DNA from 3 places in the Clostridium gasigenes genome. Region 2 is predicted to be linked to each of the others. Evidence: riboswitches for the same ligand, from Rfam matches in the RefSeq annotation. Region 2 holds a riboswitch; each other region holds the start of a gene.
What was found. Region 2 has a riboswitch for lysine ahead of J1C67_RS15715 (APC family permease). Riboswitches for the same ligand answer to the same signal wherever they lie in the genome.
Positions count from the first base shown of each region.

Region 1: another riboswitch for lysine. It lies ahead of J1C67_RS11005 (alanine dehydrogenase); the one in region 2 lies ahead of J1C67_RS15715 (APC family permease).
Region 3: another riboswitch for lysine. It lies ahead of lysA (diaminopimelate decarboxylase); the one in region 2 lies ahead of J1C67_RS15715 (APC family permease).

Region 1 covers NZ_CP071376.1:2,358,907-2,361,191, reverse strand. Annotated here, with positions in the region: gene J1C67_RS11010 (fatty acid desaturase CarF family protein) at 1-70, opposite strand, end outside; gene J1C67_RS11005 (alanine dehydrogenase) at 129-1,271, opposite strand; lysine riboswitch at 1,577-1,748, opposite strand; gene J1C67_RS11000 (GreA/GreB family elongation factor) at 1,964-2,285, shown strand, end outside.
Region 2 covers NZ_CP071376.1:3,353,703-3,355,987, reverse strand. Annotated here, with positions in the region: gene J1C67_RS15720 (LytS/YhcK type 5TM receptor domain-containing protein) at 1-420, opposite strand, end outside; lysine riboswitch at 681-852, shown strand; gene J1C67_RS15715 (APC family permease) at 933-2,252, shown strand.
Region 3 covers NZ_CP071376.1:1,815,348-1,817,632, reverse strand. Annotated here, with positions in the region: gene lysA (diaminopimelate decarboxylase) at 1-1,064, opposite strand, end outside; lysine riboswitch at 1,301-1,467, opposite strand; gene J1C67_RS08680 (hypothetical protein) at 1,567-1,980, opposite strand; gene asnB (asparagine synthase (glutamine-hydrolyzing)) at 2,190-2,285, opposite strand, start outside.

The DNA of each region.
Region 1 (2,285 bases), 990 kb from region 2:
CATAAAGCTCCATAGCCGCTATAAATTGTTTTTGTTTTAATTCAGTATTATTCGTCATTTTTAAATCCATTCCTTTGCCTTTATATTATAAACACCTTTTAACTCGCTTTAAAATTGAATAATGTGTATTATATTGTAGTTGCAATTGGCGCTAAATCTATATTATCCAAATCTAATTCTAGAATTTCTTCTGGTGTGCTCCATTTTCTATTTTGAATTATGCTTGTTTCTTTATGAGTAAGTATTCCATTATATGCAGTTAAGCTTCTTCTCAAAAATCCATCTTTTCTACAAGCTTCTCTTACTCCTTTATTTGCAATAGCTCTTATATGAGGTAGTACACTTGCAGCATATGCTATTGATGTAGTATGCGCCGCAGCTCCTGGTATATTATCTACTCCATAGTGAATTATTCCATCTACTTCATAAACAGGATCTTCATGAGTTGTAGGTCTATATGTTTCAATTGCCCCACCTACATCTGCACTTATATCAACTATTACTGAACCTCTTTTCATTAATGAAAGCATTTCTCTAGTTATTAAATTATCTTCTCTATGCTTTGGCCACTTAACACAATTTACTACTAAATCTGTTGTAGGTAAAAGTGCTTTTATATTTGATTGATTAGAAAACATTGTTCTCACATTAGCTGGATATATTTCATGACAACTTCTCATAGTTGCTATACTTCTAGCCATAACTGTTACCTGTGCTCCAAGTGATGACAATATTTGTATAGCTCCTTTTCCAACTATTCCAGCTCCAAGAACTATAACATTTGCGCCTGGTGCCCCTGCTATTCCACTAATTAATTGACCTTTTCCACCATTACTATTTAATAAGTACTGCACGCCCATTAATGCACCTAATTTCCCAGCTACTTCGCAGTTAGGTGACCCATATCTATGTGTATCTTCTGCAGTAAACGCTATAACTTTATTTCTTAATAATGCATCTACCTCTTCTCTATTTGAAGCTGGATGTATACATGCAAACAGTATTTGTCCACTTCTTAATAAATGGTATTCTTCTTCGAAAAATTCTTTAACCTTTAATACCATATCACATTTACCATATATATCTTCTCTATTATCTATAATTTTAGCACCTATTCTTGCATATTCCTCATCATTAAAGCCAGCTATATACCCTGCATTTTTCTGAACTAACACCTCATGTCCATCATTTATTAATTCTTCTGCCTCTACCGGTGTTACTATTACTCTTGATTCTCCACACTTAATTTCTTTTAATACGCCTATTATCATCTTATATGTCCCCCTTAATTTTTATATAGTTTCTTTGCTTAGATATTTTTTAAAAACAACAAATTAATGTTTTAGTCTATTTTTTAAATACCTAATGCTTTTAATAAAAATTTTTAGACATGTCTTTATAAATTATTTGTCATCGTAAGATAATTAACAGACTCAAAATCAAGAATACTAGTCTATTATTTATTTGCAGATTACTTATGTAAATCCTTTATACTTTTACTCAAAAAAAGCCTTAAGTACCGTGACTTAAAGCTTGAAGTATAAATACTTCAATATATATCAAATATACAAATTTATTAAACAATAGCGCGCCACAATTAATTGTGACAATTATATAGTTTTTATCCATATAATCAGAAAATAGCCTTAAAGCATGGACTATAAACTTCGTCGATAATTCCTTTTCTAGTAAATCTTAGCTGCTTAGCTCTTTACTAGTACTTTTAACACCAATCATCTATCTTATCTAAATCTTCTAGTTCATTATATGTTGTATTTCATAATATAGCAAACATAAGTTTTCCTATATTTGAATCAAGTAAAAAGCTATCAATTCCCTTCTTAATTTCCTTCTTAATTCTCTTTATCAATATCGTAGAATAAATATAACTAAATACCTTTCATTTTTTTCTATATATTATATAATATATAGGGAAATATATTTTAGGGGAGGCTAAATTTTTATGAATAATGAATTAACAGAAGAAAATATAAAAAAATTAAGAGAAGAATTGGAATATAGATTAACAGTAAAAAGGGCTGAAATATCAAAGGAAAAATTAGTAGCTGCTGCACATGGCGATAGATCAGAAAACGCAGAATATAAAGAAGCTTGCGCAAACTATAGAGAAAATGATAATAGAATTCAATATTTAATGACTATGATTTCAACAGCAACTCTAATAGATGATACGCATTTAAATAAATTAACATTAGGAATTAATAGTAAAGCTAAAATTAAATTTATAGAGGATGACTACGAAACTATTGTTACACTAGTAACTA
Region 2 (2,285 bases):
AATTAAACCGTAAAACCATTTTTCATATTTTAAGCATCTTTTATATATAAAACCAGAAAAACAGCCTGCAATAATAGTAGTTAAAGCACAAGGAATAGAGGTTATGCCACCTATGTCATAAGTTAACCTATGAATACCTGCAATAAGACCAGATACAATACCAACAAAAGGGCCACAGAATATACCACCAGCCATTATTCCGATGATTCTTGTATTAGCTATTGCACCATTTACATCTACACCAGAATAGGTGCCTACTATCCCAAAAATGGCAAATGTTATAGATAATATAATAAGATCAAATTTTTGAAATTCATTTTTTTGTATTATATTCTTGAATATAGATAAATTAGAAATAATAAAAGCTAGAAATATTAAATAACCTAAGTTATTTATAAGATTGTTTAATAAATTAATCATAAGATACCTCTCTTTTAGAATATTAATTATAAAAACTCAAGTATATAAGAATATAAGTAAAATCTACGATTTTGATTAGGTTCTTAGCATTAGAAAATAAATTTCGTCTGTGGGAAGTTCCTGTAAAAATATTATATCATTAATGAGCTAGGTTAGGCATATCAAAAAGACCTAAGAATATTTGAGTTGTTATTTTAGAACTCGGTATATTTGACATTTATAAAAAAAATGTTAAAATAAGAAAAAAAACAATTTAATAGGGAAAAGATAGAGGTTGCAATGATAAAAAGTAATATTAATGAGTTAAACGCTGTGATTTAATATGAAAGGTATTATTGCCGAAGTATATAGTTAATGTTTTAAGGCTATATGTTGGGTTTGTATAAAATATATGCAAAACTGCCATAATATTTATGGAGAGCTATCTTTGTGTTTGTTACTTAAGAATTTATACAAGCTCAGAGAATAGCCTCTGAGCTTGTTTTTTTTACCTGAAACTTAAGGAGGACAAAATGGAAAATAAGAATTTAAAGAAGGAAATCAGTCTGTTTATGGCAACTATGCTTGTATGTGGGAACATGATAGGATCAGGTGTTTTTATGTTGCCAGCTACACTTGCTCAGGTTTCGGGACCAATGGCTACAATAATAGCATGGATAATAACAACTTTAGGATCAATAACTATAGCTTTATCCTTTGCAAATTTAGGATCCAAGTATCCAAGTACAGGAGGAGCCTATAAATATACAAAAGAAGCCTTTGGGGAATTCGCAGGGTTTTTAAGTGCATGGCTATATTGGAATGGGTCATGGATAGGAAATGCAGCAATCGTGGTAGCGCTAGTAAGTTATAGTACGGCAATTATGCCTGCATTAAATAAGCCTATATATGCGATTGTTTTTTCAAGTGTAGTATTATGGACATTTACCATAATAAACATAGTAGGAGTAAAGAAAGCTGGGAAAATTCAAAGTTTTGCTACAGTATTTAAAATAGGATTCTTTACAATTTTTATTATTGTTTCATTCTTCGCCTTTGACAGTTCAAATTTAATTCCACTATTACCAGAAGGAAAAGGACTTTCTACAATACCATTAGCAGCTACAGCCACTTTATGGGCTTTTGTAGGAATGGAAAGCGCCACAGTTACAGCAGGAGAAATAAAGGATCCTGAAAAAAATGTTAAAAAGAGCACAATATATGGATTAATTATTGCAGCAACGATTTATTTAGTAATAAGTATTGTAAGCATGGGCGCTATGTCAAATGAGCAGCTTGCAGTAAGTCAAGCACCTTTAACTGATATACTGACTAATGTTCTTGGAACTTCAGTAGGCAAGATATTAACTATAGCAATAGTAGTATCGATTTTAGGTACAATAATTGGTTGGTTATTATCAACTGCTCGTATTTCATATGCAGCAGGTCAAGATGGCGTCTTTCCAAAATTCTTTGGCAAAATACATCCTAAATATGGCACGCCAGTTAACTCATTAATAGTAAGTTCAATACTAGTAAATATATTATTAATTATGAATTATCAAAAAGGGATGGTTTCATCATTTACGTTTATTACAATATTGGCTACATTATCATTTTTACCAGTTTATTTATTAACGGCAGCAGCAGAAATTATGTTAATGTTTAAAGACTCAAAGGAATTTACATTTTGGATATTTATAAAGAAATCAATAGTGCCCTTATTAGCATTTATTTATACAATATGGACAATATATGGATCAGGAGCAGAAACAGTAATGTGGGGCTTCATAATGATGTTAATGGGTATTCCATTCTATATTTATAATTATCATAGAAATAGAATAGTATAAAAAGCTATACCTAATGGAACTTCAAAAAATAAC
Region 3 (2,285 bases), 1.5 Mb from region 2:
GCTATAGTTACCTTCTTATCTAATGTCATATTCATTTTATTTGCAATACAAGCTTCATATTTTGCACTATAAAGTGCTGGTCTAATATTATCTGTCATTCCACCATCTACTGCAACATAAGTTCTAACACCTTCTATTTCTTTAATAGCTCCAATTGTATATAATGTCATACCTGCATTTCCAACTATTGATCTACCTGGCTCTATTGTTAATATTGGTTTTTCAAGTGATAATTTTTCACATACTTCATTAACTTTATTTATAATCACTTGGCAATATTCTTCAGTGCTTCTTGGCTCATCTTCATCAGTATAATGAATTGCAAACCCGCCACCTAAATCTAATTCTGTTATTAAATGACCTGTTTCTTTCCTTATATTATCTATAAATCCAAGCATTACTTCTGCTGCATCTGCAAATGGTTCTAAATCAAATATTTGTGACCCTATATGACAGTGAACTCCTGCAAGTTCTATATTTTCTAAAGATAAAGCATGCTTTACCGCATTCATTATTGTATCTCCAACTGGCGCAAATCCAAATTTAGAATCTATTTGACCTGTTTTAATGTAATCATGAGTATGAGCTTCTATTCCCGGTGTTAATCTTAAATATATTTTTTGAATTTTATTATTTAATTTTGCTATTTTATTTAACTCTTCCATTTCATATAAATTATCAACAATAAATCTTCCAACCCCAAGTTCTACTCCTAAAGTCATTTCTGACAAAGTTTTGTTGTTACCATGGAAATAAGTCTTTTCTAGTGGAAATCCAGCTTTATAAGCCGTATATAATTCTCCACCTGAAACAATATCTAAATATAGCCCTTCTTTATTTATTAGCTTACACATTTCTACTGTAAGGAATGCTTTCCCTGCAAATGCTACTCTATTTCCTTCTTCACATTTAAAGTTTCTGTAGTATCCTTTGCATGTATCTATTAACAATTGCTCATCCATAACATAAAGAGGTGTTCCAAATTCCTTAGCTAAACTCTCTGCTTTAACACCTCCTATGTATAAATCATTTTCTTTACATTCCATTGCCCCAAATAATTTCATGATTTTTCCTCCTAATTTTTACTTTAATCATCTTAAGTCGTTATTTTTTAAGATGCCTTAAGTCCTTATTTTTTATTCTTTATTTTTTTGTAAAATAAAACACCATGGAATAATTCCATGGTGGTAGATACTATTTAAGGCTTATATGCATTTTGCTTAAAATTTTAATTTGTTCTATTTTTCTAAAAATTAATAAAATAGAATTTATCTTTGAATTAAAATATTTAAACCTAGCAAACCTCGCTAGCGCTTCACTTACGTGACAGTCATACACATATTATATGTACACCCAAAAACAAGTTTTTGCAACACTTATTTCTTCGGCCATTTTACCTTTCCTTATTAGTCTTAGCTTGCTAGCTCTTAATAAGTACTCTTTAAATATGGCACCTCTACCTTGGTAATTATCTTTTAATCTTATTATATGATACTTTACAATTTATGATACCATAATTTTCAGAAAAATCAATCTTTATCTTAGAAACAGCATCCATTTATTGTTTTACTTTCCACAATTTTTACTTGCACTAATTAAAAAGCCTATACAAGAAAATAAAATGTTTTTTAATAATAACATTGATGCATTATCTATATCAACTATATAGATATAACCTACCATTATTACTATAGTTATAGTAATTGATATTATCCCAACCACTAAATTTCTAAAAAACATAACTTTTTCGTTACAATTCGTCTTATTTTGACTACAATTTTCTAATAAGAAACCTATTATAGAAGAAAATATGGTTCTAATTGCAACTAAATTATCAACATTTTTTAAATCTGGATTAAATACAGAAAATATTATTAAACCAAAACTTAACATAGCTATAATGAATAATATTTTATAGGTTATATAGATAGATTGCCATTTTTTCAGAGAATATTCTAATCTATGCTTAATCCATTTCACCTATTAACCACCCTCTTCTTTTGTGTTTTTAAAAATTTATTTTCATTTTATATAATATGTATAGTTATTAGGATAGGTAACCACTTCTTTAATCATTTTTTTAAATTGCATTATTTATAGTTTTTTAAGATAACTTAATTAATAATAGGATTAAAGCCTAACTAAATTTATTTTAGTTAGGCTTTAATTTTTTTGAAGATGCCTTGTTTTTAAACCAGCTTAACTTTATATTCTTCTAACCAGGTGTTAATTTGAATTAAATATGCTATTAATTGTGGCCCAGTCATTAATTGTCCAAACCAAGG